4 regions of the Paucibacter sp. KCTC 42545 genome follow, and region 4 is predicted to be linked to each of the others. Evidence: predicted binding sites of a transcription regulator. Region 4 holds the regulator's gene; each other region holds the start of a gene.
The links. The regulator FNR, encoded in region 4, switches genes on or off when oxygen is low (the NO sensors DNR and NnrR bind a similar motif). The targets are predictions, from matches to a motif close to TTGATNNNNATCAA.
Positions count from the first base shown of each region.

Region 1: a site for FNR is predicted at 1,787-1,800, ahead of AT984_RS00400 (OmpW/AlkL family protein). Genes of this name have one in related genera too.
Region 2: a site for FNR is predicted at 1,777-1,790, ahead of AT984_RS05125 (hemerythrin domain-containing protein). Genes of this name have one in related genera too.
Region 3: a site for FNR is predicted at 987-1,000, ahead of AT984_RS10090 (FeoA family protein). Genes of this name have one in related genera too.

Region 1 is NZ_CP013692.1:79,201-82,404, reverse strand. It holds gene AT984_RS00410 (sensor histidine kinase) at 1-1,090, shown strand, start outside; gene AT984_RS00405 (response regulator transcription factor) at 1,087-1,701, shown strand; gene AT984_RS00400 (OmpW/AlkL family protein) at 1,923-2,540, shown strand; cyclic di-GMP riboswitch class I at 2,780-2,866, shown strand; gene AT984_RS00395 (S53 family peptidase) at 2,928-3,204, shown strand, end outside.
Region 2 is NZ_CP013692.1:1,155,655-1,158,858, forward strand. It holds gene AT984_RS05120 (hypothetical protein) at 388-1,248, shown strand; gene AT984_RS05125 (hemerythrin domain-containing protein) at 1,254-1,739, opposite strand; gene AT984_RS05130 (hypothetical protein) at 2,009-2,593, shown strand; gene AT984_RS05135 (response regulator transcription factor) at 2,776-3,204, opposite strand, start outside.
Region 3 is NZ_CP013692.1:2,291,551-2,294,754, forward strand. It holds gene AT984_RS10085 (BMP family lipoprotein) at 1-713, opposite strand, end outside; gene AT984_RS10090 (FeoA family protein) at 1,105-1,392, shown strand; gene feoB (ferrous iron transporter B) at 1,382-3,204, shown strand, end outside.
Region 4 is NZ_CP013692.1:2,615,330-2,618,533, forward strand. It holds gene hemN (oxygen-independent coproporphyrinogen III oxidase) at 1-1,103, opposite strand, end outside; gene fnr (fumarate/nitrate reduction transcriptional regulator Fnr) at 1,327-2,061, shown strand; gene AT984_RS11360 (hypothetical protein) at 2,193-2,540, opposite strand; gene AT984_RS11365 (hypothetical protein) at 2,542-2,805, opposite strand; gene ccoG (cytochrome c oxidase accessory protein CcoG) at 2,857-3,204, opposite strand, start outside.

The DNA.
Region 1 (3,204 bases), 2.5 Mb from region 4:
CTTCCGCAAGGCCATGGAGGATTCGCTGCTGGTGGGCATGCGCGCGCGGGCGCCGGATGGCCGCATCATCTACGTCAACCCCGCCCTGTGCGAAATGGTGGGCTACAGCGCCGAGGAACTGCTGGGCGCCAAGCCGCCCTACCCCTATTGGCACCCCGATGATCTGGACAAACACTGGCGCGACAGCGAGGCGGCGCTGAGCGGCCAGGCCGCGCTGCACGGCTTTGAGTCCCGCGTGCGGCACCGGGACGGCCATGAGGTCTACACCATGGTCTACACAGCGCCCTTGATTGACGCCGCCGGCCAGCACAGCGGCTGGATGAGTTCGGTGGTGGACATCACGGCGCAGAAGCAGGCGGAGGAGCGCCAGCGATTGCAAGACGCTCAACTGCAGCGCAGCGCCCGCCTGGCCGGCCTGGGCGAAATGGCCTCCACCCTGGCGCATGAGTTGAACCAGCCGCTGATGGCCTTGTCCAACTTCGCCCTGGCGGCGCGTGCTTTCGCCGAACAGGCTTCACCCAACAGCCAGGGCTTGCTGATCGAAAGCCTGGGCGAGATCGTGGCCCAGGCGCAGCGCGCGGCCGAGATCGTCAAACGTCTGCGCGGCCTGGTGCGCCAGCGCGGCGGCGTGCATGAGCCGGTGGACATTCCTGCCCTGCTGGGCCGCGTGCAATCCCTGCTGGAGCCCGAGCTGCGCCTGCGCAAGGCCAGCTTGCAGGTGCAGCTGCCGAACGCCTTACCAGCCGTGCGCGGTGACCCTTTGCTGCTGGAGCAGTTGATGATCAATCTGCTGATGAACGCCCTGCAGGCCTGCCAGGATCTGCCGCCCGAACGGCGCCAGATCGAGGTCAGCGCCAGCGTCGAAGGGCAGACCATGACACTGCAGGTTCTGGACCGCGGCCCCGGTATTGCGCCCGAGCTGCTGGGCCAGCTCTTCGACCCCTTTTTCAGCACCAAGCCCGATGGCTTGGGCCTGGGCTTGAAGATCTGCCGCAGCATTGCCGAAGCCCATGGCGGCGCGCTCAGCGCCACGAATCGCGCGGACGCCCCCGGCGCCCGTTTCAGCCTCAGCCTGCCCATCTCCTCATGAAGAATCCCGCCAGCCACCGCCATTGCCTCTACGTGGTGGACGACGACGAAGCCGTGCGCCGCTCCCTGATGATGCTGCTGTTCGCCAGCGGTCAGCCGGTGCAGGCCTTTGCCTCGGGCGAGGCCTTTCTGGAGGCGCTGAATCCGCTGCAGCCGGGCTGCGTGATCCTGGACCTGCGCATGGGCCAGGGCATCAGCGGCCTGGAGGTGTTCGACCGCCTGCTGGCCCTGCGCAGCCCACTGGTCGTCTTGTTTTTGTCAGGGCATGGTGAGATTTCCATGGCCATCGAAGCCGTCAAGAAGGGCGCTTTCGATTGGGTGGTCAAGCCCAATACCGCCGAGCTGCTGGCCAAGCTGCCGCAGGCCCTGGATGCCGCGCATGCGCGCGCCGAAGCCCTGGCCCGCTGGACCCTGCTGACCCCGCGTGAACGAGAAGTGGCCCGGCATGTGGCCCTGGGCACACCGAACAAGGAAATTGCGCGGCTGCTCAATCCGCCCTGCAGCCCCCGCTCGGTGGAGAGCCACCGCGCCCATCTCTTCGCCAAGCTGGCCTTTGCCAATGACAACGAGCTGGGCCGCTGGTTGCAACAACACGCCTGGCTGCAGGAATGAGGGCGCCAGCGCTCCTCCCCATACGCCTGTTCCGCCCTGCTGTGGCCCTCAGTTGCGCAAACGCTGCAGCTGCCAAGAGGCTTTCTTGAGCTAACTCAAACAGGCCCCGTCAGGCAGGCTTGGGCGTTTTTGAGTTTGCGAAATATCAAGGGTTAACCCCTTGCAGGCCGTTTCAATAGCGTCATCGGGATTCAAACCCTTCACTAGGAAACCTTGCAAACATGAACAAGCTCGCTACTTCCCTCGCCGTCATCGCCCTGGCCTGCACCACCTTCGCTGCCCAAGCCCAGCAAGAAGGCAACTGGATGGTTCGTGCCCGTGCCGTCAACCTCGACTCGGCCAACAAAGACACGACCGGCCTGGGCCTGAGCGTCAACAACAAGGTCATCCCTGAAGTTGACATCACCTACTTCATCACCCCCAATATCGCTGCCGAACTGATCCTGACCTACCCGCAAGGCCACGACCTGAAGGCCGGCGGCGCCAAGATCGGCACCCTGAAGCACCTGCCCCCGACCCTGTCGCTGCAGTACCACTTCATCCCCACTGGCACCTTCCGTCCTTATGTGGGCCTGGGCGTGAACTACACCAACTTCTCTGACGTGAAGTTCGACGCCAGCCTGGAAGGCGCTGGCAAGCTGAATCCTTCGATCGACAACAATAGCTTCGGCCTGTCGGTTCAAGTTGGCGCTGACGTGCAGATCGCCAAGAACTGGTACCTGAACGTGGACGTCAAGAAGGTCCAGATCGGCACCAAGGTCTACTCCAACGGCGTCAAGGCTGGCGACTTCAAGGTTGACCCCCTGCTGGTCGGCGTTGGCGTTGGCTACCGCTTCTAAGCTGACAATGGCTTGAGCCGAAGCCTGCGCGCACCACCGGGTGCGCCCACCTTCAGCCCCATTTAAAAACCGCAGCCTCGGCTGCGGTTTTTGCATTTTTGGCGCCCTTTTGCCACAGTGCCGCTGCCGACTAATTCACGCCCGCCCGCACTTCCAGCCGGGCGGCATACGCACAAAACGCCGCAGCCGCTAGAGTCCATCACAACTGCAGTGCCGCGGAAGTGGCGCGAGCAGCGAAGTCAATCAGAGGGCAAACCCGTTGAAAAGCGGGGACGCAAAGCCACCGGCCTACCGCGCGCAAGCGCCACGGCAGCGGGGTTGCCGGATGAGCGCCAGCTCGTCTGCTTTGGCGTGGCCCTCGCCCCGATTTTTTGGAGTGCCTCGGCCATGCAGCAGTACCCTGGATCCCGCGCCCGTCTTAGCAGCGCCTTGCTCCTCAGCTCTAGCCTTGGCCTGCTGCTCAGCGCCTGCGGCGGTGGCGACAACAGCAAGCAAGAGCTGGTGGCGCCAGCCAGCAGCGCCAGCGCGGCACCCCTGGCCACCGGCATCACCACCCTGGACCTGCCGACCGAGGCCCTGCCCGATGCCGCTGCCGCCTTGCAAGCCAGCCCGAGCTTTCACGCCGCCCCACTGCTGCTGAACCCACCGGATAACCGTGACGCGC
Region 2 (3,204 bases), 1.5 Mb from region 4:
CGTCTCCGGCCAACGAGGGCTGCGTGGCGAGGAGGGGAGTCCAATTCCTGCGGCGACACGCGAGAGCGGCGCAAGAGTCGGCTTCGAGCTGACCGGCGCACGGAGGACGGAGAGCAGTTGAGGTACGGCGGCAGTCGGTATCGGCCAATAATGCCGAGCATTGCCGCGGCAAGCGAAGGGTAGGCAAGTCGAGTCATCGTAGGACTGAAGGGTCAGCGAGCTCGACTTTTCTTTTTGGGCTCGCCGTGCTGCAGGGCGCTTGCCGGCGCTGGCGGGTTATGAGCATGGGCTGACGCCGGCTTGCTTTTCGCCCAAGGTAATGCGCGAGTTGCTATGCTGCTGCGTCATGCTAGTGGTCTAGCCGCGTTGACAGGAATTGACAGAACCATGGCCAAGACTTGGAGCTTGCGCTCAAGTGGCGCTCCACGCTGCGAGGCTCGCCGTTGGTGTCTGCGCTTGGCCGCGGCGTTGGTGCTCCAGGGGCCGAGCGTGCCGATGGCTCAGAACGCGGCTGCGGCGGAGATAGTGCCGCTCTACAGCTATTACACCGACCCGCCATACAGCCCCGCCTTGGCTGGCAATCTGAGCCACAAGTTGGCCGGCTGGCTGAGCCGCAAGTCCGGCGGCCGCTATCAGTTTGTGGCGAGCGAGATCCCGCGTGCGCGCCTGGACCGAGATGTGCTGTCACGCCCGGGCTGGTTGGGCGTGGTGGCCTGGGTGGGGCCGGACTTCATGCTTGACCCGACGATGCAGAAGTACTGGTGGAGCGAGCCACTCTTGCGGGACGCGGTCTGGGTCGCATCCCGGCGCGACAAGCCGGTGGACTTTGTTGACATCAGCTCATTTGACGGCCTGGTGTTTGGCGCCATTCGAGGCCGGCAACTACCCGATATGGACGCCGCCTTTGCGGCTGGCCGCGTGCGGCGCGAGGACGGCGTGGGCGGCGAGGCCAATCTGCGCAAGCTGCAACTTGGCCGCATCGACGTGACCTTTGTGCAGGCCGCCGCCTTGCCTTTTTTCCGCGAGCAGATTCCTGGCCTGGACAGCTGGCTTTATGTCGCCGCCAAGCCGCGCCTCACGGTGGAGCGCCGTTTGATGAGCGACCGCTCTCAAGTCGAGTTAAATGCATTTTTGCGGCGCTGCGTGCTTGAGTTTCGCGTCGACCCCGAGTGGCGGCCGGTGATTGAATCACTGGCCTACCCCGAGGCCTTGCGCCCCTACCGAAGCCCATCAAACGGCCGGCCTTGATTGCTTCAGCCGCAGCTATTGCTGCCGCAGGAGCTGATGCTGGTCGCCTCTGTGGCCAGTGGCTTGGCGAGCTGGCCGGTGGCCGCGTCAAAGCCGACCTGATTCATATGGAAAATCAGCGCCGCGTCCATCATCTCGGCATGGGCCGGGAACCATTTCACCAGTTCGGGCACCAGATTGCCCATGGGCTCGAAGTCGCCATGCGCCTGGGCGTGCACCAGCACTTGGCGCATCACGTCCAGCACCATCGTGTGTTGTTTGGTATGGCAGTTGTCGGGGGCGAAGCCGGTGGCTGCCATCCAGCCTTCTTCCATGCCGAAATGGGCCTCGGTGTGCGCCAGCAGCTCTTGGTAGAGCGGCAAGATTTTTGACTCATCGCCAGCGCTCACCGCGTCACCCCAGCGGTTCAGCAGTGCCACGAATTCTTGATGGGTCTGGTCAATCTGCGGGTGTTGCAGGGCCAGGTCGTCGGTCCAGGTGAGGGTACTCATGGGCGGCGAGCTTAGCGCAAGCGGCGAGGCTTTGCGCTTGCGTTGGATCAAGAGGGCTTTGATGGCGTTCGCAAGCGGGCTGAGCCGTGCGCGGCGCGGCTGTTCATCTGCCGTTCATCTGTTTGTGGGCTGCGGTTCATCTGCCATTCATGCGGGCAGCCGCGCGGGAATTTGAGAATCAAGTCAGTGCCGATCGGCACAGATTTGCTTCGAAACCAACCCCAAACAAGCGCACGACGCCTCACTTCGGCGCACAAAGGCTCAGCATCATGAAAAAGCTCAATTCCAGCATCTTGTCCCTGGCTGCAGCCATGGCCTTCGTGGCCGGCAGCGCGGTGGCGCAGTCCAGCGTGGTGGCCAATGAGGCCCGCGTTTACAACGCCAATATTTCGCTGGCCGAAGTTCACGCCGCGCAGCAAGCTTGGGGCGACGCCTTGGTCAAGATCAGCGACGACTACACCGCCGGCGGCTTCGCCAAGGCCCAAGCCACCGCCAGCGCCGTGTTGGATGCAGCCTATGGCTATAACCTCGGCCCGGTACTGTTCAAGCCTACGCTGACTACCAACCCGCAAACCTTCCGCACCACCAAGGAAGGCGCTTTGGCCTACTTCGTCGGCGGCGACAAAGCCTTCCCGAACGACAAGGGCTTCGCACTCAAGGGCTGGAAAAAGGTCGAGATCAGCAACGCCGCCGTGCACATCAACGGCGATGTGGCCAACACCATGGGCAAAGTCGCCATGACCGACGCAGCCGGCAAGGTCACCACCGTGGACAAGACCTGGACCTTCAAGAAAGACGACACCGGCACCGTGCGCATCGTGCTGCATCACTCGTCATTGCCGTACGCAAATTAAGACTTTGCGTGACAGACCGCCCTCGGGCCCAGGCGCTTGCAAGCGCCTGGGCCTTCGCCAGCCACAAACTCCGATGGAGTTTGTGCGCGGGCTCAGTACACCCGAGTAGTTCTGAGGCCGCGCACCCAAGCGCTTGCAAGCGCCAGGGCCTTCGCCACTCACGCATCAGAACAGTCGCCCGCTCACGGATTCACATCAAGCCGATAACCCAGCCCACGCACGGTGTGGATCAGCGCAGGCGTGTGGCCCTCGTCAATCTTGGCGCGCAGGCGGCGGATGTAGACGTCCACCACATTGGTCAGGGGGTCTTCGCTGTAGCCCCACACCGTGTTGAGAATGCGCTCGCGGCTGAACACCCGCCCTGGGTGGCGCATCAATAGCTCCAGCAGGGCCAGTTCGCGCGCTGTCAGCACCAGCGCCTGCTCGGCGCGTCGCACTTGCATGCGATCCAGGTCAAAGACCAAATCGGCCAGCGTCAACAAGCGGGCCTTGCCCGCCGGTTCGCCCTGAGCATGCTGCTCAGCGCGGCGCAGCAGGGCTTCGATGCGGGCCAGCAATTCCTCAAAGGCAAAGGGTTTGGTGAGGTAGTCATCAGCGCCGCAGCGCAGGCC
Region 3 (3,204 bases), 320 kb from region 4:
GCCAGCTTGCCGGCATCTTTGGCGGCTTGATAAACACCAGTGCCAGTGCCGCCAGCCGCGGCGAACACCACGTCCGAGCCCTTGGCGAACTGGGCCTTGGCCAATTCACCGCCCCGCGTGGGGTCATTCCAGGCGGTAGAGGTGGTGCCGGTCATATTGGAAAACACCTCGGCCTTGGGATTGGTGGCCTTGGCGCCCTGCTCGTAGCCGCACTGGAATTTGCGGATCAGCGGGATGTCCATGCCGCCGACAAAGCCGACCTTGCCGGTCTTGCTGGCCAGCACGGCCATGGCGCCGACCAGATAGCTGCCTTCATGCTCCTTGAAGAGCAGGGACTGCACATTGGGGCGATTGACCCGCGCATCGATGATGGCGAACTGGGTCTTGGGGAAATCTTTGGCCACTTGCTCCAAGGCCGAGGCTTGCGCAAAGCCAACGCTGATGATGGGGCTGGCACCGCGCTCGGCCATGCGGCGGATGGCCTGGGCACGCTGGGTGTCGTTGCTGATCTCGAATTCGAGATATGTCTTGCCGGTTTCCTTCTTCCAGCGCTCGATGCCCCGGTAGGCCGACTCGTTGAAACTCTTGTCGAACTTGCCGCCCATATCAAAGATGACGGCGGGTTGGGTCTGGGCTTGGGCCTGGCAGAGGCCGGCCGCAGCCATCAGCGTGAGAGTCACAGCGGCGCGAAAAAGCGGATGGGGTGCAATCATGGCGGTGGCAAGAGCTGGCTGAGATGAAGTAAAGGGCAAGAAGCGTGGTTGTCAGGCAGGCAAAAACACCAGCCTCACTTTCACGCGCGGCACATTGTAAGAAGCGCCAGTGTATCGACAGCGGAGTAGAAACACTAAAACGTTTGCGCCCGCATCAACAAAGGCTTCTCGCGGATCGCTTGCAGGCCGAATTTGGGCTCAGAAATGACCAATTTTTGAGCACATCAGCCCGCGACGGCTGGCAAACAAGCCCGTGCCATAAGGCCTTTGGGCTTGAGTAGGATCAAAACGCCATTCGCCCGCGACGGCCTACAATAAGAATCATTCGCGATTCGATTCATTTTCGCACTACTCACGCTGTTGCGCAGGCACCGCACAGCCAGGATGCCCCATGACTCAAGCACCGCCCGCCAACCTCGCGCTAGCTTCCATTGGTGAGCCTTTGCTGGTCCAGCATGTCAGCGCCCCCACCCACGCGCCGGAATGGGCGCAATGGTTGGAGGAGATCGGTTTTTTGCCGGGTGAGGCAGTTCGGGTGATGGCACGCGGCTTGCCCGGTTCCGATCCGCTGGTGGTGCGCATAGGCACCTCAACCTTCGCCTTGCGCCGGGCCGAGGCCGAATGCGTGCTGGTCAGCCGCCCCATGAATTCCGCCAAGATCGCCGCTCATGTCCGTTGAATCCGTCATCCACGTCCATCGCGGCGGCCCCTTGCTGGCCCTGGTGGGCAATCCGAATTGCGGCAAAACCGCCCTCTTCAACCGCCTGACCGGCAGCCACCAAAAGGTCGCCAATTACGCCGGCGTGACGGTGGAGCGCAAAGAAGGCCGCCTGCTCAGCGCCGCCGGCCGCGCCCTGCGCCTGCTGGACCTGCCGGGCACCTACAGCTTGCACGCGCGCTCACCCGATGAGCGCGTCACCTGCGATGTGCTGAGCGGCCGCGCCCAAGGCGAAAAGCGCCCCGATCTGGTCATCTGTGTGCTCGACGCCACGAACCTGCGCCGCAATCTGCGCCTGCTGCTGGCCGTCAAACGCCTGGGCCTGCCCTGTGTGGCGGCCTTGAATATGAGCGACCTGGCCGCCAAGCGCGGCTTGCACATCGATGCCAAGGCGCTGTCACAAGCCCTGGGCGTGCCGGTGATCAGCACCGTGGCCACCCACGGCCAGGGCATTGACGAACTCAAGGCCCTGCTCGATCAAACCCAGGTTTGGCAAGGTCCGCCCCCCGGCGCCCAAGCTGAGCTCAGCGCCGAAGCCGACCATGCCGTAGTGCGCCAGATCCTGCAGGACCTGGGCCTAGACGTGCAATTGCCCGACCTGCTCAGCGACAAGGCCGACCGGGTCTTGCTGCACCCGGTGGCCGGCTTGCTGATTCTGGGCGCAGTGCTTTTCTTGCTGTTCCAGGCGGTTTTCTCCTGGGCCGAGGCGCCCAAGGACTGGATCGAAGCCGGCATCGCCTGGCTCGGTGCGCAGCTGACCCAAGCCATGCCGGCCGGCTATTTGCAAAGCTTGCTGGTGGACGGCGTGCTGGCCGGCGCGGGAAGTGTGCTGGCCTTTTTACCGCAGATCCTGATCTTGTTCTTCTTCATCCTGGTGCTCGAAGAGTCGGGCTATCTGCCGCGCGCCGCGTTTTTGCTGGACCGCTTGATGGGCAGCGTCGGCCTGTCGGGCCGCAGCTTCATTCCGCTGCTGTCGAGCTTTGCCTGCGCCATTCCCGGCATCATGGCCACGCGCAGCATCGCCAACCCGCGCGACCGCCTGGTCACCATCATGATCGCGCCGCTGATGACCTGCTCCGCTCGGCTGCCGGTCTATGCCTTGTTGATCGGCGCCTTCATTCCGCAACAGCAGATCTGGGGCGGGCTGGAATTGCAGGGCCTGGTGCTGTTCGGTCTCTACCTGGCAGGCATCGTCGGCGCCATGGCGGTGGCCTGGGTGCTCAAGCAATTCACCAGCCGCGCCCAGGTGCGGCCCTTGATGATGGAGTTGCCCAGCTACCACTGGCCCAGCCCACGCAATGTGCTGATCGGCCTGTGGCAGCGCGCGCAAATCTTCGTCAAACGGGTCGGCGGCATCATCTTGAGCCTGACCATCATTCTCTGGGCCCTGGCCAGCTTCCCCGCGCCGCCACCGGGCGCCACCGGCAGTGCCATCGAGTACAGCATCGCCGGCTACCTGGGCCGCGGCTTGGCCGTCTTGTTTGAGCCCCTGGGCTTCAACTGGCAGATCAGCCTGGCCCTGGTGCCAGGTCTTGCCGCCCGCGAGGTGGTCATCAGCGCGCTGGGCACGGTCTACGCCCTCTCGGCCAGCGGCACCGATGCCGCGCAAGCCCTGGCCCCGCTGATCGCCAAGAGTTGGTCTTTGCCCACCGCCTTGTCGCTGCTGGCCTGGTTTGTGTTTGCCCCGCAGTGCATGGCCACCTTGGCCGCCACGCGGCGCGAAACTGGCAGCCTGAAGTGGCCGCTGGTGATGGCAGCCTATCTCTTCGGCCT
Region 4 (3,204 bases):
TCGTAATAGGCCTCCAGCGTCTTGACGTTCTGGCTGTAGTTGGCGCCAACGCGGCCGATCGCCGACACACCCAAAGCAATCAGGTCACAGTCCGGCTGGGTGCTGTAGCCCTGGAAATTGCGATGCAGGCGGCCCTGGCGCTTGGCTACGGCCAAGGAGTCATTGGCCAAGGCGAAATGGTCCATGCCGATATAGCTATAGCCATGCGTCATGAAGCCTTCAATCGCGCCGTGCAACATCGCCACCTTGGCGGCACCCGGCGGCAGTTGGGCTTCGTCGATACGGCGTTGCGGTTTGAAGCGCTGCGGCAAATGAGCGTAGCCGTAAAGCGCGATGCGATCCGGCTTCAAGGCACCCACTTGCTCGATGGTGCGAGCAAAGGACTCGGGGGTTTGCAGCGGCAGACCGTAGATCAGATCCACATTGGTGGACTCAAAACCCAGCTCGCGCGCCGCCGTCATCAAGGCCTCGACGCTAGCAAAGCTCTGCTGGCGATGCACCGCCTTTTGAACATGCGGATCAAAATCCTGCACGCCGAAACTCAGGCGGTTGAAGCCCAGGCTGCGCAGATGCTTGAGGCGGTCCACATTGACCGTGCGCGGATCCACCTCGATGGCCATCTCGGCTCCGGCAACGATGCGGAAGCGCTCACGCAAGGCCTGCACCAAGCCCGTCAACTCTTCATCGCTGAAGAAGGTCGGCGAACCGCCACCCAGATGCAGCTGAGACACCCCGGCGCCGCGACCCAGATGGACCAGCGTCAAGTCCATCTCGGTGATCAAAGCTTGCAAGTACTCCGCGGCTTTGTCGTGATGCTTGGTAATGACCTTGTTGCAGGCGCAGTAGTAGCACACCGATTCACAGAAGGGGATGTGCACATAGATCGACAAGGGCGCAGCGCCGCCAATCTGCGAGCCGGTGGCCCTTTGCACCAAAGCCTGCGCGTAGTTCTCGGCGGTGAAGGCCTCAACAAAGCGATCCGCGGTCGGGTACGAGGTGTAGCGTGGCCCGGACACATCGAAACGACGCAACAGGTCTTCGTTGATGATGCTCACGGCGGAGTCTTTGCCTGACAGGGCTTGGGGCTGGGTGATAGAAACCATGGCTCGCATATTGCCAAGCCCGCCACACAAGCGATTGACCGAGATCAAGTTTGGCCTCATTCTTTGCCCTAACAATCGCATGTATTGCGCATTGGGCTTGAGCTAAATCATGTTTGGCGAAGCCGATAAGCGGCGATCAGACGTTCGAATCGCCGCCTTGCCCCGAACAGATGCCGACAACGGCGCCTGCCCACTGCGATATGCGTCATCCATAATGCACTCTATGAACGTCACCGTACCTATCAAGATTGAACCGCTCAAGGTCGCCTGCTCCAGCTGCAATTTGCGCGAGCTTTGCCTACCCGTGGGCTTGTCGTCGGGTGACCTCGAGCAGCTGGACGAGCTGGTTGCCACCCGCCGCCAAGTGTCGCGCGGCGACACCTTGTTCCGTAGCGGCGATCCGTTCCAGTCGCTTTACGCGGTGCGCACCGGCTTTTTCAAAACCTGTGTCTCGTCGGAAGATGGCCGCGACCAAGTCACTGGCTTTCAAATGGCGGGCGAATTGCTGGGCCTGGACGGCATCAGCACCGACCGCCACAGCTGCGACGCCGTGGCGCTCGAAGATTCCCAGGTCTGCGTAATTCCCTTTGAGCAACTGGAAGAGCTGTCGCGCGAGTTCACCGATTTGCAGCGCCAGTTCCACAAGATCATGAGCCGGGAAATCGTGCGCGACCACGGCGTGATGCTCTTGCTGGGCAGCATGCGGGCGGAGGAACGCCTGGCAGCCTTCTTGCTAAACCTGACCCAGCGCCTGCAGGCGCGCGGCTTCTCCGCCGCTGCCTTGGTGCTGCGCATGACGCGCGAAGAAATCGGCAGCTATTTGGGCCTGAAGTTGGAGACGGTCAGCCGCACCTTCTCAAAATTCCAGGAAGAGGGCCTGCTGGAAGTGAAGCAACGCCACTTGCGCATCCTTGACCAAGCGGGCCTGCAAAAGCTGGTGAACAACGGCGCCTGCTAAGCCCTAGGCTTAGCGGCTGCTGAGCCGCGCCAGCGGCACAATAAAAGAAGGGCTGAGTGGTACTCAGCCCTTCTTTCTTTCATTCAGGCATTCAGCATTGAGCGCCGCCCGAGCGAGCGGCCTACTTCGACCTACTGCGGCCATCGCCGCGGGTGAATGGCTTGAGGTGCATCAGGCGTCTCCGGCAAGGTGGCCAGCATCAGGCTGATGCTGGATGCCAAGCTGATGACGCTCCAAAAAATCAGAAAGCTGAGCGTGTAAACGGCCTGGCGGGAGAGTTCCATACGCTCGCCGCCGAACCAGGTCAGATCGCTGGGGTCAACCACCGAAAACACCAAACCCTCGGTCACCCCTGCCATCACAAAGGCCGGCCAGGCAATGGCCATCGCCCAGCGTGCCAACCTGGACGTAGGTGGCGGCAGATCCACCGCAAAGGTGGCGTCATCCGACTCAACACGATTGCGGGGCTCGGTATTCATCTTATTGCGTACCAGTGGCAGCGTGATTGCGGCCCTTCATGGCCGGTGCCAAGGAGGCCGGAGCGGCTTCCTTGGAAGCCTTGCCCACATACGTGGTCTGCACCTTGGACTCGTCCAGCACCGTCTCGGGGAAATGCAGGGCCAGGTACAGGGTCACAAAGCTGGCAAGCACCACCAGACCCGGTCCACCCCACACCAGCCACATGAACTTCTCACGCCACCAGGGGCTAGAAGACTCGGTCTTGCTCTTGTTTTCTTGACTCATTGCGTCAACTCCTGCTTTGCAAGGACTTCTTATTCAAAAATTCGTTCGCGCTTAGCGCGGCACGACAAAGGTCGATTTTTCCTTGATCTCGATCTTGCCGCTGGCCACACCTGCTTTGTCAACCGCCTGTCCCATCAAGGCAAACGAGATGGCATGCGCGCCGACACCGGCCTGCGCCGCCGACTCCGGCGGAATACGCACCGCCACCGACACCCAACGCGCTTCGGCCGGCGCCAAGACCAAGCTCACTGGCTTACCCAAGGCGATGCCTTCCATGCCCTTGACGCTGACGCTGAACTGCTGCGCGCCCTCGGTCGCATTCATGATCTGCAGGCGATAGAGGTTCTCGATATAGCCGTCTTCCACCAGGCGGGACAGCACGCCGCGGTCACGCACCAC